Regions from separate parts of the Bariatricus sp. HCP28S3_D3 genome, predicted to be linked through region 1. Evidence: a T-box and tRNA genes for the amino acid it is inferred to sense, from the RefSeq annotation. Region 1 holds a T-box; the other holds one or more tRNA genes.

The links. A T-box is a leader RNA that pairs with one kind of tRNA and senses whether it is charged. The one in region 1 lies ahead of proS (proline--tRNA ligase), so its partner is inferred to be a tRNA-Pro.
Region 2: it has a tRNA-Pro gene. The T-box ahead of proS (proline--tRNA ligase) is inferred to sense a tRNA for this amino acid. The anticodon was not compared.

The regions. Positions count from the first base shown of each region.
Region 1 is NZ_JBQHTK010000012.1:5,008-21,025, reverse strand. Features, by position in the region: gene ACTNB3_RS09255 (RluA family pseudouridine synthase) at 1-518, opposite strand, end outside; gene ACTNB3_RS09250 (calcium/sodium antiporter) at 852-1,811, shown strand; T-box leader at 1,893-2,102, shown strand; gene proS (proline--tRNA ligase) at 2,203-3,642, shown strand; gene ACTNB3_RS09240 (CCA tRNA nucleotidyltransferase) at 3,676-5,007, shown strand; gene ACTNB3_RS09235 (CotS family spore coat protein) at 5,042-6,034, shown strand; gene ACTNB3_RS09230 (phospho-sugar mutase) at 6,125-7,858, shown strand; gene ACTNB3_RS09225 (HU family DNA-binding protein) at 8,038-8,313, shown strand; gene ACTNB3_RS09220 (RNA-binding S4 domain-containing protein) at 8,384-8,623, shown strand; gene yabP (sporulation protein YabP) at 8,780-9,055, shown strand; gene yabQ (spore cortex biosynthesis protein YabQ) at 9,062-9,415, shown strand; gene ACTNB3_RS09205 (FtsB family cell division protein) at 9,500-9,835, shown strand; gene ACTNB3_RS09200 (SpoIIE family protein phosphatase) at 9,909-11,363, shown strand; gene tilS (tRNA lysidine(34) synthetase TilS) at 11,360-12,778, shown strand; gene hpt (hypoxanthine phosphoribosyltransferase) at 12,779-13,300, shown strand; gene ftsH (ATP-dependent zinc metalloprotease FtsH) at 13,359-15,140, shown strand; gene ACTNB3_RS09180 (glycoside hydrolase family 13 protein) at 15,157-16,018, shown strand, end outside.
Region 2 is NZ_JBQHTK010000001.1:154,263-170,280, reverse strand. Features, by position in the region: gene pta (phosphate acetyltransferase) at 1-829, shown strand, start outside; gene bilR (bilirubin reductase, long form) at 1,017-3,041, shown strand; gene ACTNB3_RS00775 (dipeptidase) at 3,111-4,061, opposite strand; gene glnA (type I glutamate--ammonia ligase) at 4,416-5,747, shown strand; gene ACTNB3_RS00765 (ANTAR domain-containing response regulator) at 5,802-6,350, shown strand; gene dapF (diaminopimelate epimerase) at 6,375-7,202, shown strand; gene ACTNB3_RS00755 (LL-diaminopimelate aminotransferase) at 7,218-8,432, shown strand; gene ACTNB3_RS00750 (MerR family transcriptional regulator) at 9,010-9,837, opposite strand; gene ACTNB3_RS00745 (MATE family efflux transporter) at 9,960-11,279, shown strand; tRNA gene ACTNB3_RS00740 (tRNA-Gln) at 11,413-11,483, shown strand; tRNA gene ACTNB3_RS00735 (tRNA-Pro) at 11,538-11,611, shown strand; partial or broken gene ACTNB3_RS00730 (trans-sulfuration enzyme family protein) at 11,979-12,762, shown strand; gene ACTNB3_RS00725 (AzlC family ABC transporter permease) at 12,873-13,553, shown strand; gene ACTNB3_RS00720 (branched-chain amino acid transporter permease) at 13,550-13,873, shown strand; partial or broken gene ACTNB3_RS00715 (tRNA threonylcarbamoyladenosine dehydratase) at 13,946-14,212, shown strand; gene ACTNB3_RS00710 (TetR/AcrR family transcriptional regulator) at 14,296-14,928, shown strand; gene ACTNB3_RS00705 (ATP-binding cassette domain-containing protein) at 14,915-15,793, shown strand; gene ACTNB3_RS00700 (ABC transporter permease subunit) at 15,793-16,018, shown strand, end outside.

The DNA of each region.
Region 1 (16,018 bases):
GCATGGGCCATCTGTACCCGGATCTGGTGATGACGCCCTGTTTTCAGGTGAACATGTACGGTGGTCAGCGTATTGCCGTCAGCGTCTTTGGCTGTAGCAACGGTTTCGTAAGAAAGCTCTGCGCGTCGGGCCTGAGGGGTGTCTTTGGAACATACCCGGGAGGTGTTGCTTCTTCCATCCTTTACGAGGTAATCGATCAGAGTTCCGCCAGGGGAAGGTAAAGTGCCGCAGCAGACAGCGCGATAGTCTTTGCAGAAATAATTTCCGATAAGCTGTCTGTTCAGCGCCGCCGCTGCTTTTGGATTTTTGGCAAAGACCATGAGGCCGGATACGGGCTGATCCAGTCTGTGAATGACTGCCAGATAAGGAGGCTTGGATCCGCCGGAAGAAGCAAGATGATTTTTCAGAATGCTCTCCATGTCAGGTTGTCCGAATCTTCGGGTCTGTACCGGTATGCCGGCAGGTTTATCACATACAATAATGTCTTTATCTTCATATAATATAGCAGGATGTTCCATAATTTACCTCCGGAGAATATTTTTCTTGACTTTTGAAAAAAAGGAAGTTACACTTATCTCCAGTAAAAGGGAGTAGCTTCCATTGATTCGTTTTGTCAGATCATCAAATGCCGAAATCAGTGTGATACGAAATCGTCATCACGATTATTTAAACATAATCCGGTTCGTATTGTCAATTAGCGAGACTTTTATTGCAGATTTTATGCCATAGGTGCAGTGTTTTGCAATAAGAAGTCTTTTTTATTTGCCTAAAATGCATTGCGTCACATAGGAAACGACTCAAAACACGAAACTTTGCACCGCCAAAATATAAATAAAATGGGAGGAAAAGATATGGTCTATGTATTGTTGATTCTGGGATTTGTATTATTGATTAAAGGAGCAGACTATTTTGTGGAAGGAAGCTCCAGTGTTGCGAAGCTCCTGAAAGTGCCTGCAATCATCATCGGGCTTACGGTTGTCGCATTCGGTACCAGCATGCCGGAGGCTTCTGTGAGCATAACCGCGGCACTGAAAGGGCAGAATTCACTTGCTGTAAGTAATGTTTTAGGCTCCAATATGTTTAATCTTCTGATCGTACTTGGATGCAGCGCCCTGATGAGGCCCCTTCGTGCCACCGACAGTGTATTGAAGAAAGAATTTCCGTTTTCAATCTTCATTACGGCAGCAATGCTTTTGATGACGACAAAGCTTGCTTTTGGGAAAATCCTTGCAGGAGAGGGGGAATTCGTACTTGGAAGGATCAGCGGTGTGGTTCTTCTTATCATGTTTGTCCTTTTCCTGGTACTTCAGGTTAAGGAGGCACTAAAAGCGCGAAATGCGATGCCTGCTGAAGATTATGCAGTCTTGAGCCCGGCGAAAAGTGCAATTTTTATTATTGGCGGAATTGCAGGAATCGTTCTGGGAGGAGATCTGGTTGTTGATTCTGCTACGGAGATTGCAGTTCGCTTTGGACTGAGCCAGACTTTTATTGGTCTTACGATCGTTGCAATGGGTACTTCCCTGCCGGAACTTGTTACATCGATGGTCGCGGCCAAAAAGGGAGAAAATGATCTCGCGTTGGGAAATGTTGTCGGTTCGAACATTTTCAATATACTTTTGATTCTGGGATCAAGTTCCGCAATCTGTCCGATCACAGTAGATATCGATGCGATATATGATATGATTATACTGATCGTGTTCAGTGTATTTGCGTTGATCTGCGCAAAGAGCCGTAAAGAATTATCCAAGAGAGAGGGTGTGCTCTTTCTGATGCTGTATGCGGTATATTTTGCATATATTTATGTGAGATAACTGCAGTGAAATATCAAAGACGGGTTGACAAATGCAGAAATCTCAATTAAAATCCTTAGTATCTGAAAAGAAATAATAGACACGTGGACCGTGAAGAGGATTAGTATATATTGGAAGTGGCACAGAGAGGTTTCCGTCCGGTGCAAGGAAGCTGCATGGAAGATATAGAACCTGCCTTGGAGTCCCTGTATGAAAATACAGCGCGCCCGGCGTTAACGGGAAATGAAGAGAACTGTTTTACGAAGTAAGACGGTTAATCAGGGTGGTACCGCCGGTTTTCCGGTCCCTTTTATCAGGGGCGGAAGAACCGGCGTTTTTTGTTTTGAAATAATTGTCAGTTATAATGCACCCCTGAGACAGACCAAAATATATGGAAGAGGAGAGGCTTGACATGGCAAAAGAAAAGAAGTTTGTAGAATCGATCACTTCGCGTGACGTTGATTTCGCGCAGTGGTATACGGATGTAGTCCGCGAAGCGAAACTTTGCGATTACTCCAGCGTGAAAGGATGTCTGAATTATTTACCGAACGGATATGCGATCTGGGAAAAGATTCAGGCTGATCTGGATAAGAGATTTAAGGATACAGGTGTGGAGAATGTGTATCTTCCTGTATTGATTCCGGAGAATCTTCTGCAGAAAGAAAGTGATCATATCGAAGGATTTGCTCCGGAAGTGGCATGGGTAACCAAGGGTGGAATGGAACGCCTTCAGGAGAAGATGTGTATTCGTCCTACATCCGAGACGCTGTTCTGCGATCTGTGGTCAAGAACCGTACAGTCCTACCGTGATCTGCCGAAGGTATGGAATCAGTGGTGCTCTGTACTTCGATGGGAGAAGACAACCAGACCGTTCCTTCGCTCCAGAGAGTTTTTATGGCAGGAAGGCCATACGATTCATGCGACTTATGAGGAGGCTGAGGAAAGAACACTTACTATGCTCAGAGTATATCAGGAGTTTATCCGGGATTCTCTGGCGATTCCGTTTGTATCCGGTCCTAAGACAGAGAGCGAGAAATTCGCAGGTGCTCAGGACACCTATACGGTAGAAGCTTTGATGCATGACGGAAAGGCACTTCAGTCTGCAACCAGCCATTTCTTCGGAAGCGGCTTCCCGGATGCATTTGACATCAAGTATCTGGATAAGAATAATGAACTTCACAGTGTATATGAGACTTCATGGGGACTTTCCACACGTATTATCGGTGCGATCATCATGGTACACGGTGATGACAGCGGACTCGTACTGCCTCCGAGAATTGCTCCGGTTCAGACGAGAGTGATTCCGATCGCACAGCATAAGGAAGGTGTACTCGAGAAAGCGAATGAACTGGTTGATACATTAGCGAAAGCCGGCTACAGCGTGAAGATCGATGATTCCGAGAAGAGCCCGGGATGGAAATTCAGTGAGCAGGAAATGCTTGGAATTCCGACCCGTATTGAAATCGGACCGAAAGACATCGATCAGGGACAGGTTGTCGTTGTACGCCGCGATACACGTGAGAAGATTATTGTTCCGATCGATGAAATTGCAACCAGACTCGGAGAAATTCTGGAAACGATCCAGAAAGACATGTATGACCGGGCAAAAGCATTCCTTGACAGCCATATTGATACAGCGGTGACCATGGATGAAATGAAAGAGAAATTCAATGAAAACCGTGGATTCATCAAAGCAATGTGGTGCGGAAGCGAAGAGTGCGAGGGCGAGATCAAATACGAGACCGGCGGCGCATCTTCAAGATGCATCTGCAAAGAAGATCCGATCAGTGATACATGTATTTATTGCGGTAAACCTGCGAAACATATGGTTTATTTCGGCAAGGCATATTAAGATAGTATAAAGAACAGGTGAATGTAAAGAAATATGAAGATTCAATTACCTGACAAGGTGCATCATATTATTACAACTTTACAGGATCACGGGTACGAGGCATATGCCGTAGGAGGCTGTGTCAGGGACAGTATCCTCGGACGGGATCCGCAGGACTGGGATATAACAACATCAGCGACGCCTTTGGAAACAAAGGCGTTGTTTGAACGTACCTTTGATACCGGAATTGAACATGGGACGATCACGGTACTTCTGGAGAAAGAAGGCTTTGAAGTGACGACTTATCGGATAGACGGTAAATATGAAGACAGCAGACATCCCAAAGAAGTTCAGTTTACACGCAGTCTGGAAGAAGATCTGAAACGGCGGGATTTTACGATCAATGCCATGGCATATAATGAGGAGGCCGGTCTGGTAGATATTTTTGACGGTCTGCAGGATCTGGATCAGAAAGTGATCCGATGTGTGGGGAATGCAGGGGAACGTTTCTCGGAAGACGCGCTTCGGATTCTCCGCGCAGTGAGGTTTTCCGCTCAGCTTGGATTTGACATTGAAGAGAAGACCCGGGAGGCAATCAGCGATCTGGCATCGAATTTAAGAAATATCAGTGCCGAGCGCATACAGGTGGAACTCGTCAAATTGCTGGTATCTCCGCACCCGGAGCGCATCCGGCTGGCATATGAACTTGGTATCACATCCGTGATTCTCCCGGAATTCGACGTTATGATGGTAACAGAGCAGGAGAATCTTCATCACTGCTATCATGTCGGCGAGCATACGATCCATACGATGATGAACATTGCGCCTGAGAAGGTACTGCGGCTTACCATGCTTTTTCATGACATGGGAAAACCGGCGACGAAATCGATCGATGAGAAAGGGGTCGCACATTTCAGGGGACATGTATGTGTCAGTGAAGAGATCGCAAGAAGGATTCTGCAGCGCCTCAAGTTTGATAATGATACTATAAGAAAGGTAAGCAAGCTGGTGCGTTTTCATGATTACAGAATGCCGGCTGCTTCGAAATATGTGCGGCGTGCAATGAACAGGATCGGAGAGGACTTATTCCCGTATTATCTGTTGGTGCAGCGTGCCGATATTGCCGGACAAAGTGAGTATCAGAAGACGAAGAAGATAGAAAATCTTGAGCAGATAGAAAAATTATATAAAGAAATTCTGGAATTGAAACAGTGTGTATCGCTGAAGGGCCTTGCCGTGACGGGACGTGATCTGATCGAGGCGGGAATGGAACCGGGGCCCCAGATCGGCGAGATGTTGGAAACGCTTTTAAAAGAAGTGATTGATGATCCTGAAAAGAATGAGAAGAAAGTTCTTCTAAAAATGGTATCTCGGGGCATACACTAGAAAGACATGAAAACGAAACGTGCAGGGGGATGCCATGAAAGATTATGGGATTAGTGTCTTAGAACAATACCAGATGGAAGTAAACAGCACCCACAGAATCAGGGGTGCTGTTTTGTGCGATACGGATCGCGGGCTGTTTCTTTTAAAAGAAGTATATATTGCACCGAAAAGGCTGCCCGTGCTCATCGAACTGTACAAAATGCTGAATGAAAGCGGAATCTGTATGGTGGATATGCCACTGGCAAACAAAGAGGGAGCGTATATTACGACGGCTGATGACGGAACCGGGTATATGGTAAGACGATGGTTCCAGGGGAGAGAATGCGATGTACGCCGGGAAGCGGAGCTGCTGGAGGGAACGAAATACCTGGCAAAGCTGCACAAACTGATGCGGATACCCGGTGAGGACACAACGGGAGCCGAAATCAGTTTTCCGCTGGAAGAGGAATTCAGGCGGCATAACCGGGAACTGCGGAAGGTGCGTACGTTCATTTGCCGGAGAAGTGTCAAAGGAGCATTTGAGACGGAATTCCTGAAAGGCTGTGACCGGATGTACGAATGGGCAGAAGGGGCGAACGAGCATCTGAAAGAGACCGGATACCGACGGTTATGGCAGGAGGCACAGGAGAAAGGGACCTGGGTTCACGGAGACTACAATTATCATAATCTGCTATTTTGCAAAGAGGGATTGGCAGTTACCGGATTTGACCGTGCGCACAGAGAACTCCAGTTGGATGATTTTTATTATTTCCTGAGAAAAACAATGGAGAAATACAGGTATGATGAGCGTCTCGGTTATAAAATGCTGCGAATGTACGATGCGGAAATAACACTCGGGAAAAAAGAAAGGGATTATCTTGCAGTGAGGCTCGCTTACCCGGAGAAGTTCTGGAAAATTGTGAATTTGTATTACCACTCGAATAAAGCATGGATTCCGGAGAAAAATGTTGAAAAACTGAGGACGGCAATTCGCCAGAATGAGGAAAAGAAGCGCTTTTTATCGAATATATTTGCTTTTCATTTATAGCCAAGTAGTGTATAATAGGGATAAAGCGAGTACCAGAATGTGCCCTTGAGGGAGAAATGTACTCAGAACAAATGGAGGTACAAAAAAGAGATGGAAGAATATGTAAAGAGATACGAAGAATGGTGTACTAACCCGTATTTTGACGCGGACACACAGGCAGAACTGAAAGCAATTGCTGATAATGATGGGGAAATCAAGGAGCGCTTTTACAAAGATCTGGAGTTTGGTACAGCAGGACTCCGTGGTGTGATCGGAGCCGGAACGAACCGCATGAATATTTACACTGTTAGAAAGGCAACACAGGGACTTGCCAACTATATCATCAAAGCAGGTGCGAAGGAACGCGGAGTGGCGATCGCTTACGACTCACGCCGTATGTCCCCGGAATTCGCAGATGAAGCAGCACTTTGTCTGGCAGCGAACGGAATCAAAGCATATGTATTCGAATCACTTCGTCCGACACCGGAACTGTCCTTTGCAGTGCGTGAACTGAAGTGTATTGCCGGAATCAACATCACAGCCAGCCATAACCCGCCGGAATATAACGGATATAAAGTATATTGGGAAGACGGCGCACAGATCACTCCGCCGCATGACAAAGGTATCATGGATGAGGTTCTTGCTGTTACCGATTATACAACAATGAAGACGATGGGACTGGAAGAAGCGAAAGCAGCCGGTCTCTACGAAGTGATCGGACAGGCTATTGATGACGCATATATTGCCAGATTAAAAGAGCAGGTACAGCATCAGGATGCAATTGACGCAGTGGGTAAGGATCTGAAGATCGTATACAGCCCTCTTCACGGAACCGGAAATATACCTGCCAGACGTGTACTTAAGGAACTTGGCTTTGAAAATGTATATGTTGTGAAAGAACAGGAACTCCCGGATGGAGAATTCCCGACCGTTTCTTATCCGAATCCGGAAGCAGAAGAAGCATTTGAACTTGGACTTAAGCTTGCAAAAGAGGTAGATGCCGATCTGGTACTTGCAACAGATCCGGATGCAGACCGACTTGGAGTGCGTGTAAAAGATAAAGACGGCGTATACCATACATTAACAGGAAATATGTCAGGATGTCTGCTCGCTGATTACGAGATTGGACAGAAGAAAGCCTTGAAAGGCCTTCCGGAAGACGGATACCTGATCAAGACGATCGTTACTTCCAATCTGGCGGATGCCATTGCAAAAGGATATAATGTAGGACTGATCGAAGTCCTGACAGGTTTCAAATATATCGGACAGCAGATTCTTGGATTTGAAACAAGTGGAAAGGGTGAATATCTTTTTGGATTTGAGGAAAGCTATGGATGTCTGATCGGAACACATGCAAGAGATAAAGATGCAATCGTAGCAACAATGGCTCTTTGCGAAGCAGCAGCTTACTATAAGACAAAAGATATGACATTATGGGATGCAATGGTTGCAATGTACGAGAAATATGGTTATTACAAGGATGATATCAAGTCAATCACCATGAAGGGAATTGAAGGACTTGAAAAGATCCAGAACATCCTGCAGACACTGCGCAATAATCCGCCGGCTGAGATCGGTGCTTACAAGGTGCAGAAGGCAAGAGATTATCAGGCAGATACAATCAAAGATCTGGCAACCGGCGAAGTAACACCGACAGGCCTTCCGAAGTCCAACGTTCTTTATTATGAACTGAATGATGATGCATGGGTATGTGTTCGCCCGTCAGGAACGGAACCGAAAGTAAAATTCTATTACGGAATTAAGGGAACTTCTCTTGAGGATGCAGATTCCAAATCAGAAGAACTTGGAAAAGCAGTGCTTGCTATGGTGGATCAAATGTTGTAGAAAACAGTTTGTCCGGAAAGAATTGTATTTCGGTGTTCCTAAGAAGGATTTAGGCTTGACAAAGGCTTTAAAACCCGATATAACTTTACATAGGGCATTCTGCAAGGACGCAGTCAGCCTTTAGTACGAGGTAGAATACAGTTGGTATTCGAGTGATTATGATACAGGAGGAAATATTCATGAACAAAACAGAATTAGTGGCAGCAGTGGCAGAGCAGGGAGAGGTTTCTAAAAAAGATGCAGAAAAAGTGCTAAAAGCTTTTGTTGATGTAGTTACAGAAGAACTGAAAAAAGGGGAAAAAGTTCAGTTGGTAGGTTTTGGAACATTTGAGGTAAGTGAAAGAGCTGCAAGAGAAGGAAGAAATCCTCAGACCGGTATGACCATGAAGATTGATGCCTGCAAAGCGCCGAAGTTTAAAGCAGGAAAAGCTTTGAAAGATGCTGTAAACGCATAATTGGTTTTGGATTGATGAATGTAAATAGAGAGCGCTGGCCGCTCTCTATTTTTGTAGGAGAAATAATGATATGAGATTAGATAAGTTTTTGAAGGTATCGCGCCTGATCAAGCGCAGGACTGTGGCAAATGAGGCATGTGATGCCGGAAGAGTTATGGTGAACGGTACGGTAGCAAAGGCATCCGTTAAAGTGAAAAAAGGGGACATTATTGAGATTCAGTTCGGAACAAAGACTGTAAAAGTGGAAGTGCTTGAGCTAAAGGAAACTACAAAGAAGGACGAAGCTGCCGAGTTGTTCCGATACCTGTAATTCTATAAAGTTTTTAACATATATTATCCCATACATTCATAAAATGATATCAAGGCACTGAATGACCGGAGCATATCCGGATCATGGGTGAATGCGCGGAGGGATCCGCATGTATCATAGATGGAAAGGTTGGGGGTAGTGGTGGAAGAAAGTAAGATGCCGAAAACGCACAATCATAAGCTTGTAATCAACAACAGAAAAACCAGTATGGTGACGGGAGTTCTGGATGTATTGTCGTTTGACCTAAATGAAATCCTGCTGGAAACGGATCAGGGAATGCTTATGGTGAAAGGAACGGACATGCATGTGAACCGTTTAAGCCTGGAAAAGGGCGAGGTGGATTTGTCGGGGAATATTGACAGTGTGGCATATTCCAATATTAATTCGGCAGGAAAACAAGGTGAAAATTTTTTGACAAAACTTTTCCGGTAACCGAATATGTTGGGAATTGAAAAAGAGTTTTTGGTGTTCCTTCACGCAATCATAACCGGAGTTTTTGTGACTGCTGTATATTTAAGTCTTAGGGTGCTGAGAAGGATTTTCCGCCATGCATTATGGGTGATCAACATAGAAGATTTCATATATTGGATTTTTGTATCACAGTACTTTTTTGTGCAAATTTACCACACAAGTAATGGTGAGATAAGGTGGTATTTTGTACTAGGTGTTGTGATTGGGGCGATTTTGATGCACTTTTTCGTTGCTTTTACAAAAAAAATCGATCAAAAATTATCTGATTTGATGGAGAAAAAAAACGGAAAAACTATTGATAAATCTGGGGAAAAAAGATAATATTATTTTACAATTGTGGATTTTATATAAGTAATAATAGGGAATATACCGGTTGGAAACAACAGTAAAGGGTGAGTATATATAATGGGAAGCTTAAAGCAGAAGAATCGGAAGATCCGGAAAGGACGTTCGAAGAGCAGGCTTCAGAATCATAAGAGAAGTGTGTTGGCAATCAGCAGTATTATTGTGATGCTCAGCGCAGTAATTGTTATTCATGGAATGGCGTTGCAGGCGAGAAACAAAGAATACATGGCTCAGGAAGCAGAACTTATGGCACAGCTGGATGATGAGAAGGATCGCTCGGAAGAGATTGATAAACTGAAAGAATATGTGGGAACAGATGAATATATTGAAGATGTTGCGAAAGAGAAGCTGGGATTGATTAAGCAGAATGAGATCCTGTTTAAGGCGGCTAATTGATGACGTATTCACGAATGATGAGCTTTGGAAGAGATTCCAGAGCTCTTTGTATTATAGTAAGGGAGGCAGGCAGATGGGAGAAAACAGAAACGAAGTGACGGTGATGCAAAGTCCGTATGTAACGCAAGCGGACAAGTTTGCCAAGTCCCTTAGACATCTGGCGGATACATTTCTGAAAATGGAAGGAACCAGGGAAGGTTTCAGTGCTGAGGAAGTTCAGGAAATGATCAGACAGATAGAGGATCGGGTGTGCGGTTCCTGTGAGCGGAGAGAGCATTGTACCGGACAGAACAGGGAACAGATCGATCTGCTCATTTATGAATTGCTTTGTGCGGTGGAAAAATACGGTACTGAACTGAATGTAGAGATGAAACGAAAACTTCAGAAAAGCTGTATTCAGGCGCCTCGTTTTCTCAGGACTATTCTGGATGTGTTTCAGGAAGCAAAGAAAACACTGATTTGGAACAATAAAATGATCTTAAACCGGGAAGGATGCGCAGTCCAACTGGATACGTTCGCCCAGATGATACAGCATGCGACCAGGGAACTGGATGCAAGTATTTTTCAGGATCCGCCATTGGAAAAAAAGCTGAAGATGCACCTGAAAAGATCAGGAGTCAGGATGCTGAGCTCTGTATTTTTTGTGAATCCGCAGGGACGATATGAGATTCATATTACGGGGAAAACAGAAAAAGGGGTATGTATGACGACGAAAAAACTGTCAGAGATACTTTCGGACTGTGTCGGACGGAAAATGTGTCCTGCCAGCGAGGAAAGGCCGGTGATGAGTCAGGAATACTGTACGGTAGTTTGTGTAGAAGGACCGGGATATTATACGATGCAAGGCATCGCAAAAATCGGAAAAGGATGTCAGAAGATTTCGGGAGACAGTTACCTGATGACGAGATTGCCCGGTGGTCAGGAGGCGGCAATCCTTTCTGATGGGATGGGATCCGGAGAACGTGCTTCCAGAGAAAGTGCGATGATCGTAGATATGTTGGAAGAATTGCTGAAGGCGGGATTTCCCAGACAGACGGCACTGTCTATGATGAATACAGCACTGGTCATGGGAAGAGAAGAAGTATGTTTTTCTACTGTGGATATGAGTATTTTTGATCTGTACAGTGGGGAATGTGAATTTATAAAAGCTGGCGCTGCACCTACGTTTATACGGAAAAGGGAAGGGATGGAGCATATCTATTCTGAAAATCTTCCGCTCGGCGTAGTGCCGAATCAGCAAAGCGGAGAATTCAGAAGAAATCTGGAATCGGGTGATGTTGTTGTGATGGTCACGGATGGAATCCTGGATGCACTGCCTTCGGGAGAGCAGGAGCAATTGCTGGATCTGATCATCGGAGGAACATCGCTTGAAAATCCGAAAGAATTGGCCCATTATATCCTGCAAAGTGTCCTGGAACTGACAAACGGTGAACCGAAAGATGACATGACAGTTTTGGTGGCAGGAATCTGGGAGATGTGTTACTCTAATGATACGAAGAAAGAAAATCGTACAAAAGGAAAATCATGATGCTGAATAGAATAAAAAAGTTTATGGAAAAGTGGCATATGCTGACAGCGGGGGATACCGTGATAGCAGGTGTTTCGGGAGGTGCAGACTCAATGTGCCTTCTTTTTGTGCTGGAAGAATTGAGAAAGAGTATGGAATTTGATCTTGTTATCGTTCATGTGAATCATGGGATCCGCGGTGAAGCAGCAGATGCGGATGAGGAGTACGTGCGAGACATCTGCAGGAAGCTGGGGCTTACTTGCGAAGTATTTCATGTGAACGTCCCGGAATATGCAAGAAAGGAAAAACTTTCCGAAGAAGAAGCCGGAAGAGAGCTACGAAGAAAAGCGTTTCGTGAAACAGCAATCAAATATGGTGGTACCAGAATTGCACTGGCACACCACCAGGATGACAATGCAGAGACATTTTTTCTACATCTCGCCAGAGGAAGCAAGATGAAAGGACTTGGAGGGATCTGCCCTGTAAAGGGAGATTACATTCGCCCGCTTCTTTGTGTGAACCGGATGGAGATAGAAGAATTTTTGGAGAAAAAAGGAATCCTTTATTGTATGGATGCAACAAATCTGGAAGATACTTATACAAGAAACAAGATAAGAAACCATGTCATCCCATATTTTACAGAGAACATTAATTCAAAAACGGTAGAACATATTAATGGGGCTATGGAGCAGCTTCGAGAGGTGCAGGAATATCTGGAACGCCGGATGAGGGAAGCGTATCGGAAGTGCGTGAAAGAGGAGCGGGGGAAAATCCATATTTCTGAGCAGGAGTTCCGTAAACAGGATGAGCTGATCGGCAGAATGGTATTAAGACAGGCAATGGTTTGTCTTAGTAAAAAAGAAAAGGATCTGGATGAGGTTCATGTAGTTCAAATCAGAGAGTTGCTGGATAAGCAGACGGGCAGAAAAATTGATCTTCCTTATAAAATGCGTGCGGTACGGACATATGAGGGAATTGATTTGACTCTTGGAAATGAGACGAAGAACAATGGTACAGAAATGGGAAACGAAGGCAAAATTGTATGTATCCCGAATGTAAATGAAACAGAGGAATGGAGAGTTGAGTATGGAGATTGGAAGGTTTCTTGCAGAAAATTTCCGTTCACCCAGGGACTTGAGGGGATTCCGAAAAAAACATACACGAAATGGTTCGATTATGATATAATAAAAGAGAACGTCTTTGTACGCAACAGACGGGCAGGAGACAGGATTGCGATTGATAAAGAAGGAAATACGCAGAAACTGAAATCCTATTTTGTGAATGAGAAAATTCCGTCGGACAAAAGAGATAAAATTCCGCTGATCGCGGAAAAGGAGAGAATTCTCTGGATTGTGGGATATCGTCAAAGTAAGGCATATCAAGTGACGGAACAGACAAAGACCGTTTTGGAGATTACGATAAATGGAGGTACCTAAATGGCAGAGAAAATTAAGGTTTTAATACCGGAAAAAGAAGTGAATGCAAGAATTGAAGAATTAGGAAAAAAGATCAGTGAGGATTATGCGGGAAAACAGGTACATTTGATCTGTGTACTTAAGGGAGGAGTTTTCTTCATGTGTGAACTGGCAAAGAGGATTACTGTGCCGGTTTCCATGGACTTCATGAGTGTCAGCAGCTATGGTGACGGAACTTCATCCAGCGGAGTTGTGAAGATTGCGAAGGATCTTGATGAATCGCTGGAAGGAAAGGATGTACTTGTAGTTGAGGATATTGTGGACTCAGGACGTACGCTTTCTTATCTGCTGGAAATTCTTCAGAAGAGGGGACCTAAGAGTATGCGTCTTTGTACATTACTCGACAAACCGGAACGGCGTGTTAAAGACGTGCATGTTGATTATGTAGGATTTAATATTCCGGATGAATTTGTGGTAGGGTTCGGATTAGATTATGCACAGAAATATAGAAATTTACCATACATCGGATGCGTAGAGATGTAATTGGTGGAAGGAGCAATAATTGAATAATAATAATAAGACAAGAGGAATCAGCGGGCTGATGCTTCTTCTTTGTGCTGTTTTTATGATAGGAGCATACTGGTTTATGAATCAGGCCGAGAAACAGGAGAAGGCATATACTTACCGGGAGTTCCAGGAAGATCTGCAAGATAATAATATTAAGAAAGTTGAAGTAAAGCCGGACAAGGTAGCACCAAATGGCACGCTAAGGATTGAGAAAAATAATGGTGTGCTGGAAGAACTGTATGTCACAGACGTTAATGAAGCACAGGAGCTTCTGAGCTCTTATGATGAAGTAATCTGTTATGTGGATTCTGTACCACAGGAAAGCTGGTTTGCGACAACGATGTTACCAACGCTTTTGATGATAGGTGCACTTGTTCTTCTGGTTATGATGATGAATCGCCAGGGTGGTGCAAATGCAAAGGCGATGAATTTTGGGAAAAGCCGTGCGAAGATGAGCACAGAAGCGGAAAATAAAGTCAAGTTCAACCAGGTTGCCGGCCTGAAAGAAGAAAAGGAAGAACTGGAAGAGATCGTGGATTTTTTGAAAGCTCCGGGGAAATATATTCAGGTTGGAGCAAGAATCCCGAAGGGGGTGTTGCTTGAGGGACCTCCGGGAACCGGTAAGACTTTACTTGCAAGAGCGGTGGCTGGTGAAGCCGGGGTCCCGTTTTTCACGATTTCCGGTTCCGATTTTGTGGAGATGTTTGTCGGAGTTGGAGCATCCCGTGTGAGAGATCTCTTTGAGGATGCGAAACACAATTCGCCCTGTATTGTATTTATTGATGAGATTGATGCGGTGGCAAGACGCCGCGGAACAGGTATGGGCGGAGGCCATGATGAGAGAGAGCAGACATTGAACCAGCTTCTGGTAGAGATGGATGGCTTTGGACCGAATGAGGGAATTATTGTTATGGCTGCGACGAACCGTGTGGATATTCTGGATCCTGCCATTCTTCGCCCGGGGCGGTTTGACAGAAAAGTGGTCGTTGGAAGACCGGATGTGCAGGGAAGACTTGAGATCCTTCAGGTCCATGCGAAAGGAAAACCACTTGCGGAGGATGTGGATCTGCAGCAGATTGCCCAGACAACGGCTGGATTTACCGGCGCGGATCTGGAAAATCTGTTGAATGAAGCAGCGATCACGGCTGCTAAAGAAGGGCGTGTGTATCTGCAGCAGGCAGACATCCGGCATGCATTTGTGAAAGTAGGTATCGGTGCGGAGAAAAAGAGCCGTATTATTTCGGATAAAGAGAAACGGATCACAGCATTTCATGAATCAGGGCATGCGATCTTGTTCCATGTACTTCCTGATGTGGGACCTGTGTACAGTGTATCCATTATTCCTACTGGATCGGGAGCGGCGGGGTATACGATGCCATTGCCGGAAAAGGATGAGATGTTCAATACCAGAGGCCAGATGCTTCAGGATATCACAGTTTCGCTCGGTGGAAGAGCTGCTGAGGAGATGGTTTTTGATGACATCACAACCGGAGCATCTCAGGATATCAAGCAGGCAACCGCCTATGCGAGATCTATGGTGACGAAATTTGGTATGTCGGAAGCTCTTGGGCTGGTAAATTACGATAATGACAGTGATGAAGTCTTTCTGGGAAGAGATCTTGCACATTCATCACGTGCGTATGGTGAGCAGATTGCGTCTACGATCGATTCAGAAGTTAAGAGAATTATAGATGAATGTTATGCCCGGGCGAAACAGATCATTAAAGAACATGAAGATGTATTGAATGCCTGCGCGGAACTTCTGCTTCAGAAAGAAAAGATTACAAGAGAAGAATTTGAAGCATTATTTGATTAGGAATTGAGGAAACATTATGAATAAAGAAGCATTGTTTTGCGATGGCACTGAGGCATATGTTAGCCAGCCGGAGCCGGAAGTAGACGAATGGATACAATTGTGGTTCCGGACGGCAAAGGACGATGTGGATGAAGTACTGATGTGCATCAAGGATGAGAGCTTTCCGATGAAGAAAATGATCTCAAAAGGCGCGTTTGATTATTATTGCATTGACTGGCAGCTTGACACTGAGGAATTCAGATATTATTTTAAAATTTTGAAAGGCGAAGAAGTCTGCTATTATAACCAGTGGGGAGCGAGAGACGATTACGCAGAATACTATGATTTCAGGATTGTTCCCGGATTTGCCACACCAGAGTGGGCAAAGGGGGCGGTGATGTATCAGATTTATACGGATCGTTTCTGCAACGGAGATCCAACCAATGATGTTCAGACAGGGGAGTACTTCTATATAGGCGATCAAGTACAAAAGGTGGAAGACTGGTACCGCTATCCGCAGCCGATGGATGTGCGTGAATTCTATGGAGGAGATCTACAGGGCGTGATAAATAAGCTGGATTATCTGCAGAGTCTTGGAGTAGAAGTGATTTACTGTAATCCATTATTCGTTTCTCCGTCCAATCATAAATATGACACGCAGGATTATGATTATATTGATCCACATGTTGGAAAGATAGTGACAGATGGCGGTAGACTTTTGGAACCCGGGGAAAAGAGTAATTATCACGCTGATAAATACCGGATTCGTACAACGGACAAAGAAAATCTGGAAGCCAGCAATCAGCTGTTTATCCGGCTGGTTGAAGAGATCCACCGTCGCGGAATGAGAATAATTATTGACGGAGTATTCAATCATTGTGGTTCGTTTAACAAATGGA
Region 2 (16,018 bases), on a different contig from region 1:
AAAAGCCGCTGCTGAAAAATTCGGATTTGATATCACCGGAGCAGAGATCGTTGATCCGGATAACTTTGATAAATTCGATGAGATGGTTGAACTGTTCTGCGAACTTCGTAAGAAAAAAGGCGTGACACCGGAGCAGGCAAAAGAAGTATTAAGCCATGCAAACTATTTCGGAACCATGCTGGTTAAGATGGGACTTGCTGATTCTCTTCTTGGAGGAGCAACCTACTCTACAGCTGATACCGTTCGTCCGGCTCTTCAGGTTATCAAGACAAAACCGGGCAACAAGATCGTTTCTTCATGCTTCATTCTTGCGCGTCCGACAGCAGACGGAGAGAATGAGATACTTGCAATGGGAGACTGCGCGATCAACCTGAAACCGACCGAAGATGATCTGGTTGAGATCGCCGGAGAGACCGCTGCATGCAGTAAATTATTCGGCATCGATCCGAAGGTTGCATTCTTAAGCTACTCTACACTCGGATCCGGAAAGGGAGAAGATGTAGACAAGATGCGCAATGCTACCGCAAAAGCAAAAGAACAGTTCCCGGATCTTGCAATCGACGGAGAATTACAGTTCGACGCTGCTGTTTCACCACGTGTAGCCCAGACAAAATGCCCGGACAGCAAAGTGGCAGGACATGCAAACGTATTTATTTTCCCGGATATCAATGCAGGAAATATCGGATACAAGATTGCGCAGCGCCTCGGCGGATTTGATGCATACGGACCGATCCTTCTCGGACTGAATGCCCCGATCAATGACCTGTCCCGCGGATGTAACGCAGACGAAGTTTACGTAATGGCCATCCTGACAGCCGCACTTGCTTAATTTTCAAAAGTACGTGAATCGAGCTCTCTTTCTGATGAGGAAAGGGAGCTTTTCTTCTACTGGGATTCCGAACAATGGTATTCTACTCTGTTATTATATTTTCTAATAGTGATAGCGTAACACAGATGAACATGTTAAAATATAAACAAAGATTCTCTGAAATACAAGTCTAGAAAAGAGGTAGAAAATGAGTAAAGAGTCATTATTACTGCAGCCATTAAAAGTAGGAAATCTGACATTAAAGAACCGTATCATGTTCCCGCCGCTTACTACCGGATATGAAGAGCGGGACGGATCGATCGGGGAGCGGAGTTTTCATTTTTATGAAAGACTGGCAAAAGGGGGAGCTTCTTATGTCGTGATCGGAGATGTAGCTCCGGTCAATACTGCATCGCCGACGCCGAAGCTGTTTGATGACCGTCAGATTCCGGCATTCAGAAAACTGGCAGATGCAATGCACGTATATGATTGTAAGCTTGCATTGCAGCTATTCCATCCGGAATACGATGTGCCGGGTGTAGGAAAGATGATCCAGGGTTCCATGATGGCAATGAAAGAGGCTGAAGCTGCCAAAGCACAGGGGGACATGGAGGCTTTCGGAGTTAAGATGAAGGAAGCGGGACAGCTCCGCAATGATGCCTATGCGAAACTGCACCATGACATGCAGCATTTTGTTTCGGAAGCAACTGTAGAACAGTTGGAAGAGATCAAGAAATCCATCGCAACATCCGCAAGAAGAGCGGCTGAGGCCGGAGTGGATGCGATCGAGGTTCACGGAGACCGCCTGCTGGGTTCCTTGTGCTCAACCGTTCTGAATCACAGAACCGATGAATATGGAGGAGCATTTGAGAACCGTATCCGCTATGCATTGGAAGTGGTTGCGGCAATCAAAGAAGCGGCGCCGTCTCTGATGGTGGAATATAAGCTCCCGTTCATTACGATCAACGCGGATGGAAGTGACCGTGGAAAAGGCGGACTTTATGAATCGGAAGGTATTGAATTTGCAAGAAGACTGGAAGCAGCAGGAGTGGATATGATCCAGGTCGCTCAGGCAAACCATACCGGAAATATGGGCGATACTATTCCTTCTATGGGAACCGTTCCATATAACTGGACTCTTCCGATTGCAAAGAAGGTAAAAGAAGTGGTATCGATTCCGGTTGCAACGGTAGGACGAGTGGTGAATGTGAAAAATGGAGAGGAGATTCTTGCAAATGGCGAAGCAGATATGATCAGCTACGGAAGATCCCTGCTCTGTGATCCGGATATTGCGATTAAGATTGAGAAGGATGAACCGATCCGTGAATGCCTGAACTGTAATAAGGGATGCGTAGATGCAATCCAGAATCGCCGTTATATTTCCTGTGTACTTAATGCGGAAAATGGAGACGAGGCAACCATTTTCATTAAACCTGCAGAAGAGAAGAAGCATGTTGTGATTGTCGGAGCAGGTATTGCCGGACTGGAAGCGGCACGTGTGGCAGCAGTTCGCGGACATCAGGTAGACGTTTATGAGAAAGCGGATCATATCGGAGGCCAGATCCATCTTGCAGCGGTACCGCCGAGAAAGAGCGAGATCCTTCGTTCCGTTGAATATTTTGAGAGAATTTTGCCGGAACTTGGGGTAACGATCCATCTGAATACGGAATGTACCAAAGAAATTATGAATGGTGCAGATGCTGTGATCGTGGCAGTCGGTGCACATGATTTCATCCTTCCGGTGCCGGGAGCAGACAGTGAAAACGTCGTATCTTCGTGGGATGTTTTGAGTGGAAAAGCAGAAGTCAAAGGCCACTGTGCTATCATCGGCGGCGGTCTTGTCGGAACGGAGACTGCAGAATATGTACTGGAGAAAGGCTGTCAGGTATCGGTGATTGAAATGCTGGATCAGATTGCAAATGGAGAATCATCCACCATTCTTCCGATTATCATGAAAGATTTTGCACAGCATGATGTAAAACAGTATGTCAATACAAAAGTCAACCGTATCGTCAACGAAGGAAAGACGATTCTTGCTACGGATACAAAGGAAGAAAAAGAAATTTCCATAGATTGTGATACGATTATTATGGCAGTAGGGTCCAAGAAAAATGAGTTGGATATGGAAGGCGTTACTGTACCTGTTTATTACGCAGGAGATTGCTCCGGAGATAGAACGGCCAGCATTGCAGAAGCAGTTCGTGCGGGATATGCGGCTGCAAATGAAATTTAACGAGAAGATTAGGGGGCGACATTACAATCGCCCCTAATTGTGTAAAAATAATAAAAAATACATCCTATGCTATATATTTTTCAATACCCGCTCTGCATTCTTATAACAGATTGCATCGATTTCACCGGAAGTAAAGCCCGCCTTCTCGAGAGACGGAAGAAGAAGCGGCATATCCTGACATCCGGCAAGTTCCATTTCACAGCTCATTCCGTCGAAATCACTTCCAAGGGCAGCAATATCAATGCCTCCTACATTTACAATATGGCGCAGATGCGCTGCGATTACATCGGCACTGCAGATTCCGTTATCCTGCAAAAATGTACCGTAGAAATTCACACCGACAAGTCCCTGACGTTCTCCGATCTGACGGATCATCTGGTCGGTTAGATTCCGGGAATGACCGCAGAGAGAGCGGCAGCAGGAGTGACTGGCGACGAACGGCTTACGGGTATTTAGATATACATCTTCAAAACCGGCATCGGAAAGATGCGATACATCGATCAGCATACCGAGCCGTTCCATTTCTCCAATCACCTCCAGACCGAAAGGCTTCAGACCGGTTCCACTCTGGGAGGACATGTTGTGGGGAAATCCCAGTTCATTTTCATAGTTCCAGGTCAGCGTGATCAGGCGTATTCCTTCCTCGTAAAGCGTGTACAGACGGCTCATGTCATTTTCCAGAATACCGCCTTCTTCTACTGTGAGAAAACAGGAAAGCTTTCCGGCGGATTTGTTGCGCAGATAATCATCAAAAGAAAAGGCGCAGGATACCTCAGCGTGTCTGTCGGCGCTACTTTTTAGAAGACGGATCATCTGTAATGCATCTGTGTAATGGCTTTCACTTATCGGAGTCTGCTTCCGGTTGAGAAAGCAGGCGAAGAACTGGGCCAGAGCACCGGCCTTGTGCAGTCTGGAAAGATCAATGTGTCCGCGGTTTTCCCACGGGGTTTCATCCGGAAGCGTGTCTTCCTGCGTGTAGAGACGATAGAGTGTATCACAGTGGAGGTCAATGTAGTTCATGATCAAATCCTTCTTTCTATTCAGAATAAATGTCCATATACTGTATTTAGTATACTTTATGAAGAATGGCTTGTAAAATGAAATTGCAATATATAGTGCGAAACTGGTATAATACGGTTAGATACCGATCAGGAAAACGGAAAGAGGAATAAGGAATGCTGTATGTGTAGAGGATTTTGGAAAATAATTCCAAAACTTCGTCACAATGCCACGTTGACAATCGAAAGCGTGGTTTAATATAATAAAATAAACAAGGGCGTTTTCTGATAGGGAAAGAGCGCCCTTTTTTCAATATCAGAGAGTTTAGTATTATCAAAATGCAGTCTGTTTTTCAGTATGGAGGAATACATAATTATGAGAAATTATACAAGAAAAGATATTCTGCGTCTGGTGGAAGAAGAAGATGTCGGATTTATCCGTCTGCAGTTTACTGACATTTACGGTACATTGAAAAATGTGGCGATCACTACAGGACAGCTTGAAAGAGCATTGAATAATGAATGCATGTTTGACGGATCTTCAATTGAAGGATTTTCGCGGATCGAAGAATCAGACATGTATCTTCGGCCGGACCTGAATACATTTACCATTTTCCCATGGCGGCCGCAGCAGGGAAAAGTGGCAAGATTTATCTGTGATATCTACCGTCCGGACGGAACAGCGTACGAGAGCGACCCACGCCAGGTTCTGGAAAATGTAATTCGGGAAACCGAAGAAATGGGATATCAGTTTGTAGTCGGACCTGAATTTGAATTTTTCCTTTTCCATCAGGATGATGATGGAACACCGACGACAACAACGCATGAGAAGGCGGGATATTTTGATCTTGGGCCACTCGATCTGGGAGAAAATGCGAGAAGGGATATGGTGCTCACACTGGAGGATATGGGAATAGAGATTGAGGCATCCCATCATGAAATGGCACCGGCGCAGCATGAGATCGATCTGAAATACGAGGAAGCGCTTGAAACTGCGGATAATATGGTTACGTTCCGGATGGTTGTGAAAACAATTGCCAAACGTCACGGATTACATGCGACCTTTATGCCAAAACCGAAATACGGAATCAATGGTTCCGGAATGCACCTGAATATGTCACTTTCCAGAGATGGAGAGAATATTTTCTCGGATGAAAATGATGAACATGGTCTGAGCCAGGAAGCTTATTATTTCATCGGCGGACTCATGAAGCATATCAAGGCGATTACATTTATCACGAATCCTCTGGTAAATTCTTACAAACGTCTTGTACCCGGATATGAAGCACCTACTTATATTGCGTGGTCGGCAAATAATAGAACACCGCTGATCCGGATTCCGGAATCCAGAAGGAGCGGTAAACGAATCGAGCTGCGAAGCCCGGATGCATCTGCAAATCCATATCTTGCACTTGCGGTTTGTCTGGCAGCAGGAATGGAGGGAATCCGTGAAAAAATTCTTCCTCCAAAAGAAATCAGTCAGAATATTTTTGAATTGAATGAAGAGGAGAAAAAGGCGCTTGGCATTGAATGTCTCCCGGGCAGCCTTATGGAAGCGGTAGAAGAATTTGAGAAAGATGCTTTTATCCAGAAGGTACTTGGAGAGGAACTTTCCCAGAAATTTATCAAAGCAAAAAAAGCAGAGTATGACAGATACCGCAGTCATGTATCGGAATGGGAAATGAATGAGTATCTGCAGAAATATTAGAGCTCCTTACCAAGTAGCATTTGTATAGGCGAAAAGAGTGAGGAGGCTGGTATAATGAGTAGTATTATTGTTGTATTTCCCAAGAAGGAAAATGCGACGAATATTCGAAATATACTGGTACGAAACGGATTTGGTGTGATGGCGGTCTGTACGACCGGTGCACAGGCGATCCAATATGCAGATGATCTTGATGATGGGATTATAGTTTGTGGGTATAAATTATCGGATATGCTATATACTGAATTGAGAGAGTATCTGCCGGAGACATTTGAGATGCTGTTGGTTGCATCACCGGAGAAATGGCATGATGGCCGGATTCCGGGTGTGATCGGCCTTGGGACGCCCATCAAAGTATTTGATCTTGTAAATACGATGGAAATGCTGATGCGCACGATGGAGCGGCGCAGAAAGAAACGCAAGGCCGACCTGAAGAACAGAAACCCGAAGCAGCAGGCATTAGTGAAGCAGGCAAAAGAGCTTCTGATGGAGCGAAATCATATGACAGAGGAAGAAGCACACCGCTATCTGCAGAAATGCAGTATGGACAGCGGAACGAATATGGTGGAGACAGCTCAGATGGTACTTAGTATTATGGCAGAATAGGAGTTGGCAGGAGCGAAGCGATCTATGAATTTTACGAAGATGCATGGACTTGGAAACGACTATGTATTTGTGAATTGCTTCAGAGAAAAGATAACAGAACCATCAGAATTAGCAAAAAGAATCAGTGACAGACATTTTGGAATTGGATCGGACGGATTGATACTGGTGAAACCTTCCGTGAAGGCTGATTTTAAAATGGAGATTTACAATGCGGACGGTTCCGCTGCAAAAATGTGTGGAAACGGGATCCGCTGTCTCGCGAAATACGTGTATGAGTGCAAAATGACGGCAAAGACGGCTTTGACGATAGAAACCGCCTGCGGGATACGTAATCTGGCGCTTCAGATTGAGGAAGGTGAGGTGGAGGCAGTCTGCGTGGATATGGGAACCCCCAGACTGAATACCCATTGCATCCCGATTTTGTGCGAGCGAGATCTTGTACTGAATGAACCGATCACGGTGAAGGGAGAGGAATACCGGATTACGGGGATTTCCATGGGGAATCCACACGCAGTTGTCTATGTGGATCATGTGAAGGATTTCCCGGTGGAGGAGCTGGGACCGGCGTTTGAGTTCCATCCCAGGTTCCCGGATCGGATCAATGCAGAGTTTTGTCAGGTGATTGATCGAAAAACGATTGCCATGAGAATCTGGGAAAGGGGTTCGGGAGAGACGCTTGCCTGTGGTACGGGAGCCTGTGCCGCCTGTGTTGCATCCGTATTGAATGACTTGACAGATGAGAAAGTTACAGTTAAATTATTAGGAGGAGAATTAGCCGTCAGATGGGACCGCAAGGTCAATCATGTGTATATGACAGGACCTGCAGAGCGGGTGTTTGACGGAATTTTATAAAAGGAGAAGATATCAATGTACAAAGTAAATGAAAATTATCTGAAATTACCGGGAAGCTATCTGTTTTCCAATATTGCTAAGAAAGTAGCCGCGTTTCAGGCTGCAAATCCGGACGCATCCATCATCCGTCTGGGAATCGGTGATGTTACCCAGCCGCTTGCACCGGCGATCATTGAAGCGCTCCACAGTGCGGTGGATGAGATGGCACACGCCGAGACATTCCACGGCTATGCGCCGGATCTTGGGTATGAATTTCTGAGAAGTGCGATTGCAAAGAATGATTTCCAGGCACGCGGATGTGATATCGCATCGGATGAGATCTTCATTTCCGATGGAGCAAAATGCGATTCCGGAAACATTCAGGAGATTTTTGGACCGGATTGTAAGATTGCAGTATGTGACCCGGTTTACCCGGTTTATGTAGACACCAATGTCATGGCAGGACGTACCGGTACATACGACGCAGCTACCGGAACTTGGAGTGATGTGATCTATATGCCGTGTACGGCTGAGACCGGATTTGCACCGGAACTTCCGGAAAAGACACCGGATATCATTTACCTGTGTTTCCCGAATAATCCGACCGGAGCAACGATCACCAAAGACGAACTGCAGAAATGGGTTGATTATGCAAATAAAGTCGGAGCTGTGATCATTTACGACGCAGCTTATGAAGCATATATTACAGAAGAAAATGTACCACACAGCATTTATGAATGCGAAGGTGCAAGAACCTGCGCGATCGAACTCCGCAGCTTCTCGAAGAATGCAGGATTCACCGGAGTCCGTCTGGGTGCAACCGTTATTCCGAAAGATCTGAAATGCGGTGATGTGATGCTGCACTCTCTCTGGGCAAGAAGACATGGAACCAAGTACAATGGCGCTCCATATATCGTACAGAAAGCCGGCGAGGCTGTTTATTCAGAAGCGGGCAAGGCACAGCTGAAAGAGCAGATTGCATACTATCAGAAGAATGCAAAGACGATTTTTGAAGGACTGAAAAATGCAGGATACACCGTATCCGGAGCAGTGAATTCCCCGTACATCTGGCTGAAGACACCGGACAATATGACTTCATGGGAGTTCTTCGATTACCTGCTTGAGAAAGCGAATGTGGTAGGCACACCGGGATCCGGATTCGGACCGAGCGGAGAAGGATATTTCCGTCTGACCGCATTCGGAAGCTATGAAAACACACTGGAAGCAATTAAGAGAATTCAGAGTATTTAGTAAGAGTGGCCAGGGGACGTACCCCTGGCCACATTTTACAATAATATTACATAGAATTTATGTGTTTTTATCTGTCACTTGATATATTTACTCTGTTAATGTGCGAGATGCGGCATATGTTTTACTGTGCATGCAAGGTGCAAAAAGGAAAGGAGATCCAATTATGGAAAAGGACAGACAAAAAAGACGAGGGTTACTGAGAAGTATTTGCCAGAACGGAAACCGATCTGAATGGAGAACGGGCGCCACAGGGAAACAGAGACAGTGAGACAAATCTTGGCGATCTGATCACAGATGCGATGCTGTGGAACGTCTCAAAGGATGTGAATTAATCGTGTTACGATTAAGAGTGTGAACGGAAGAGCATTTGACCCGGCTGAGACATACGCTGTAGTAATCAATAATTTCTGTGCGGCAGGGCTTGGTGCCATTGGATATACAGTCCGAAAGAAATATACTGCAATGTAAAATGATACTTCAGGGCTGAACTTCGAATTGTTAAAATATATGAGCGCAAATTACTTTTTGATTCACAGATACGTGAAGGTAGAGAGTAATTTGCGCTTTTGACATTTGGTTACAATTTGCTGCAGGCACGCTCTGTATTTTTGGAGGCTTCTGCTTTTATCTGTAATTCCGTAATGTGTTCCCCGTAATTCGCGGACTGGTGAATGTCAATCCATAAAAACTCAAGAAGATCACCGGATAAAATCAGATGGTGTTTATCAGCATATTCTTGTATCATAGGAAAATAAGACTTGTGTTGGTGAGAATTGCCCTGATAACAGACGGAGAGATAGTCCCCTTCGTCCAGTTCATCCGTTCCGTTCGGATCAATAATGAATACCCCGGCATAGTTTCCGAAACGATTTTGGGTTGCATCTTCAAGAGGAAGAAATGAGCCGATTCGATTATTGCCAATAATGTACAGGTGATTTTTATCCTTATTCATCAGTTGCTTGATGAGCATATCCATTTCTTCGTCCGTATGGTAAAGGTGGTTGAGAATATGGCATTTACGCTTGGGAAAATGTTTAAGTATTACGGTGTCAAGTGGCTGGCGGGTAGCTTTTTCCAAGGTGGATAACCGTTCGGAAACATTTTCTTTCAGTTTTTCCAGAGCCTTCATATGTTCTTCTATGAGCCCTAATTCTTCCTCCAGGAGCGTTCGGGTGGACTCGATACTCCGGTTCTGCATATAATTCCGGATCTTTTCCATCGGAAAGTCTAAACGGCGCAGATCGCGTATGACGTTCAGTTTCCAAAGATCATCAAGACCGTAGATCCGGTATCCATTTGCCCCTCTTCTGGGAGATAAAATTCCAAGTTTTTCATAATAACGCAGAGAATCTGTACCAATCTGATAAATCTTTGAAATTTCACCGATCGTATAGTATTGTTTCATAAGTGACTCCTTTTATTGAGAACAGAAAAAATTTAAAACATTTTGCAAAAACGGGTTGACCTTAGTATTATACCAAGGTTTAATCTGAAAAGGAAGCGTATGAAAGTAGAGGTTTTTGTTTTATGCAATTGGAAGGCAAGTCGCTAAAGACAGATTTTTTGAAATTTATCATTCCGTCGATTATCGCACAGTGTGTATTCTCTTTATATACGATGGTGGACGGAATCTTTGTTGCACGAGGAGTTTCGGAAGTGGCACTTACGGCAGTCAATATATCCATGCCATTTTCGGTAGGATTATTTTCAATTTCGTTGTTATTTGCTGTAGGAAATTCTACAATCGTTGCAATATCTTTGGGAAAGGGGGAAAAAGAGAGGGCGAATCAGGTGTTTACCCAGAACATAGTGGTTCTTTGTGTGCTGGCGGTAACCGTGACAGCGCTGGTACTGATTTTTCTGGAACCATTTGCCAGATTTCTGGGCGCAACGGATACGATTCTTCCCTATGCGAAGGAATATATTGGTACAATCGCGCCATTTGCGATTGCGTACATGCTTTCGTATTCTTTTGAAACTCTGATCAAGACAGATGGGTATCCGAAGCTGGCTACGATTTATGTTACCAGCGGTGCAGTTCTAAACTGCATTCTGGATTATCTTATGGTAATACGATGGAACCAGGGCGTACGGGGAGCAGCTTGGGCAACAGGCCTTTCTCAGGCTGCTGTCATTGTACTGTATCTAAAGCATTTCCTCGGGCCCAAAGGAACGATCCGCTTTGCCGGATTCCGGTTCAGCTTTGCGGTTATATGGCGTCAGATACAGAATGGGTTCGCGTCCGGCATTACGGAGTTTTCGGGTGGAATGATCATCTTCTTCTTTAACCAGGCCATACTGGCATTTATCGGAGAAGAAGCCTTGGTAAGTTATACGATCATTTCCTACGTGAATACGATTGTGGTGATGTCAATGACCGGAATCGCTCAGGGAACACAGCCGCTGATCAGCTATTATTATGGTAAAGGGGAGCGGAAAAAGTATCAGAAGCTTCTGAAATACGGGATTGTGGCGGCTATGGTATTTTCGGGTGTATCAACGGCAGGCTGCTATCTGGGAGCAGAAGGAATTGTAAAAGTATTCCTGGAAAACGACAATCCGCAGCTCATAGCGTATACTGTGCGAGTGTTTCGCGTTTTTATCCTGTCCTTTCTGCTGGCGGGATATAATGTAGTGATTGGCGGGTATTTTACATCGATCGAAAAGGCAGGATTTGCAGCGGCAATATCATTGACGAGGAGTCTGGTTGCGTTGGTGGGAAGTCTGGTGATTCTGACGGCTGTGTTCGGCGGAGAAGGAATCTGGTGGTCACCGCTTTTGGCAGAAACAGTTTGCCTGATTCTGGCCCTTGGAATGCTGAACTGGTACAGAAAAAAGCAGATGTGAAATGTCTGAAAAAAGAAAGAAAAAACACAAGAAAACTTTCTTTAAAAAAAATAAAAAAAGGGGTTGCATTTCATGGAAGTTCTGGTATAATAACATTGTTCGCTGATGAGAGCGGCTAACAAACACCAGATAATGCGGATTGGTGTAATGGCAGCACAGCAGACTCTGACTCTGTTAGTAGAGGTTCGAGTCCTCTATCCGTAGCTCCTTAATTGAATAAGGGAAAAGGATATTCTGAAAAGAATATCCGAAACACATCGGAGTGTGGCTCAGCTTGGTAGAGCGCTACGTTCGGGACGTAGAGGTCGCAAGTTCAAATCTTGTCACTCCGATTTTTTAAACCACAAAACTTGAAGACGCAGGTTTTGTGGTTTTTTAGATAGTAGGGACGTTTCTTTTGCCACGACCAGCGCCCATTGGCATGATTTTATATCGAAGTTCCACTCCATGAGAGAATGATCTCATGAAAAAAGAAAATGAATAAAGGTGGGGTTCACCACTTACCACAAAGCAGCAGCATGAGGAAGAGAGTTTCTTCATGCTGCTGCTTTGCTATAGTTTATTCCTATATATCGTAATAATATATCTGGATTAGGCAGTGACATTTATATATGGTAAACTTATATTCATTGGAATGGTAAAAAAATGATAAGACCTTACAGAAAATATGAAAAAATGACTTTTAGGAGAGAGGAAAGTATGGACAGAGGGATCAATACAAGATGTCTTCATTTAAAAGAAACAGAAGGGAAATCAGAAAACTATGGAGCGATAAGTTATCCAATATATCAGACATCAACTTACGCACACCCGGGTGTTGGGAAAAGTACGGGATACGATTACACTATTGATGGAGCTGTTTGAGCCCGGTGATCATTTGGTTGTCGAATCAGATCTGTATGGTGGGAGCATTCGACTGTTTGATAATGTCTCTAAAAAGAATCATTATGAATTTACATTTCTGGATTGTTCTAATGAAGATGTAGAGGGGGTCATTCGGGAAAACACGAAGGCCATATATATAGAAACGCCTACGAATCCGATGATGAATGTTTCAGATATATCTTACATTGCCGGAATAGCGAAGAAACATCATTTATTGTTGATTGTGGATAACACATTCTTGTCACCATATTTTCAAAACCCATTGGAACTTGGAGCTGATATTGTAATACACAGCGGGACAAAGTTTCTGGGAGGACATAATGATACACTTGCAGGATTTGTTGTAACGAACAACGAAGAAATACAGGAGAGACTTCGTTTCCTTATAAAGACTACAGGGGCAGGGCTTTCGCCTTTTGATAGCTGGCTGCTTCTAAGAGGAATTAAAACACTGGGAATACGTATGGAGAAATCACAGGAAAATGCAATTCAAATAGCTGCCTAGCTGAAGCAACAAAGTTGTGTGAAAAACGTGTATTATCCCGGTCTGCCGGAACATCCCGGCTATGAGATTATGAAGAAGCAGGCAAGAGGATTTCAGAGGATAAATGTTGCAGCTCCAAGAAAAATAATCACGGAATGCCTTGAACGGATTCGGGGAATATTGTGAAGATAAGTAACATTAAAAGAGAGAGGGAAAGTGTTAAATTGAGAAAAGAAATCCTGAAAAATGCATTTATAAAGTCCATACCAATCATGTTCAGTTATCTGTTCGTCAGTATGGCGTATGGAATCATGATGGAAGAGGCAGGATTTAAATGGTATTACTCATTGTTCATCAGTATGACGGTGTATACAGGGGCGTTTCAGTTCCTTCTGATTACTTTTTTGAGCAGTGGCGCTTCTATTCTTACCATCGCATTGATGGCTTTTTTGATGAATAGCCGGCAGGTATTCTATAGTCTGACATTTGTGGATGAATTCAGAGAAATGGGGAAGAAAATGTTGTATATGATCCACACCATGACAGACGAGACTTATGCGGTTAACCTGACTCTTGACTCAAAAGGGAAAGAAAAAGAAGATACCATGTTCCTGATTGCATTGCTCTCCCGATGTTACTGGATGATTGGCGCTGTTACGGGGGGAATCCTGGGGCAGGTGATTCCGTTTGATCTGAAAGGGATTGATTTTTGCATGACGGCCTTATTTATTATCATCTTTATAGACCAGTGGGAGAAGGCGGATAACCATCTGCCTGCTCTGGCGGGTCTGGCAGTGGCATTGATTTGTCTGATTACAATCGGAGAGAGGAGTTTTATACTTCCCTCATTACTTATTATATCGGGCATGCTACTGGTTGTACGTAAACGGAGGAGTGGAGAGTGAATAAAAATGAGATTATTCTTGCAATTTTGGTATCTGCCGTTATAACATTCTCACTTCGTGCTCTGCCGTTCGTGGCTTTCCACGATGGAAGAAAGATGCCGGAAGAACTGGTCTATCTTGGAAAAATCCTGCCTTCTGCAATTATGGCGGTATTGATTGTGTATTGTCTGAAAAGTGCAGTGACAGACTGGAGAGGGACCGGAGTACCGGAACTGATTGCGGCAGTGGTGACGGTGATTAGCTACAAGTGGAAACATAATACGTTATTTTCAATCGTATCAGGGACGGTATGTAACATGTTGTTGTTGCGTTTGATGTAGAGAATCGTAGGAGGATTAAAATGCTGCATATTTGTCGCAAATCTGTAAAATTATATTTGAGGGGACAAGCCAATGATAAATCAATTTTCAAGGACACAGTTACTGTTGGGAGAAGAAGCAATGAAACGACTTGCGGGGGCGAAAGTGGCAGTATTCGGAATCGGAGGTGTGGGAGGATATGTGTGCGAAACGCTGGTAAGGAGTGGCGTGGGAGCTTTTGACCTGATCGATGATGATAAAATCTGTCTGACGAACCTGAATCGTCAGATCATCGCCACAAGAAAAACAGTAGGAAAATATAAAGCAGATGTAATGAAAGACCGGATTCTGGAAATAAATTGGGCCTTCTCAAAATCGGTCAATCGTATATAATAGTAATTAACCGAACCGGTCAATAATCGGAGAAGCCAAGGAGGAACGCCATGAACGAGAAATTCTTTTCCCTTCCGATAGAAAAGCAGGAAGCGATCATCAACGCCGGCTATCGGGTGTTTTCGGAAAATTCTTATAAGAAAAGTCCAATGAGCGAGATTGCGGATGCAGCCGGAATCAGCAAGTCTTTATTATTCTATTATTTTCATAATAAAAAAGAGCTGTATTTGTTCCTGTGGGAGAATTGTGCGCAGCTCACGATTGAAGAACTGACGAAAAGTGGATGTTATGAGCAGAAGGATCTGTTTGAAGCTATGTACAAAGGAACGCAGGCGAAAGTACGTATCATGCGGAGGTATCCGGAAATTGGGAAATTTACGCTCAAGGTGTATTACGAGAAGGACCCGGAGGTCAGGGCGGATATCCAGAAAAGCATCGCAAAATATGCCGATTTTAAACAGAATGTCAAACAACTGAACTTTGACTCCAGTCAGTTTGTCCCCGGCATAGACATCGAAATGATGTATAACGATATGTACTGGGCTTCGGAAGGATATATCTGGGAAAAGATTCAGGATGAGAAGTACGATGTGGACATGATGGAGCGGGATTTCCTGAAAATGGTGGATTTCTGGAAATCTATTTATTTACGAAAAGAGGGGGAACACGATGAAGGCAATTGAAACAACGGATCTGACCAAATATTATGGTAAAGCAAGAGGGATTATTAAGTTGAATCTGTCGGTAGAAGAAGGAGAGTTTTTCGGATTTATCGGACCGAACGGGGCGGGGAAGTCTACCACGATCCGAACGCTTCTGGGACTGATCCATCCGACTTCGGGGCAGGCTAAAATACTGGGAATGGATATAGGGAAGGATAGAAATCAGATTCTGTCTGAAGTGGGATACTTGCCTTCGGAAGCAGTATTTTATCAGGGGATGAAGGTCAAAGATATTTTGAAGTTGTCTGCGGATCTGAGGAAGACAGACTGTGCGAAAGCATCGGCAGAATTATGTGACCGGCTGCAGCTTGATACGAGCCGGAAAGTGGAAGAGCTGTCTTTCGGGAACAGGAAAAAAGTTGCGATCGTTGCGGCGCTGCAGCATAATCCGAAGTTATTGATTCTCGATGAACCGACCAGTGGTCTGGATCCGCTCATGCAGAGGGAATTCTTCTCTGTCTTGAGAGAGAAAAATGAACAGGGTACAACCATTTTCCTGTCCAGCCATGTGCTGTCAGAGATTCAGAGAAATTGTACGAGAGCGGCAATTATTCGGGAAGGACGTATGATTGCCTGCGACAGTGTGGAAGCATTGTCCCGCACCAATGCAAAACGCATCACGATTCATGGAGCAATCTCACTTCAGGGATTGGATGGTGTACGTGATCTTCAGGAAACAGACGGCGTATCTAGTTTTCTTTATAGTGGAGATATCAAACGACTTCTCCAGATACTTGCAGGCAGTGATATCACGGATCTTTCGGTCGCAGAGCCGGATCTGGAAGAAATATTTATGCATTACTATGAGGATGGAGGGGAGCAGTAATGACGTTAACAAAGCATGAATTAAAACAAGGCTGGAAAGCACTTGCGATATGGACGGTGTCGATCGCTTTTTTTATTGTAATCTGTGTGCTGCTGTATCCTGAAATGAAAGGTGAAATGGAAGGTGTCAGCGACATATTCGCTTCCATGGGAGCATTTACAGCAGCTTTTGGCATGGATCGTTTGAATTTTGGTACTCTGATCGGATTCTATTCTGTTGAGTGTG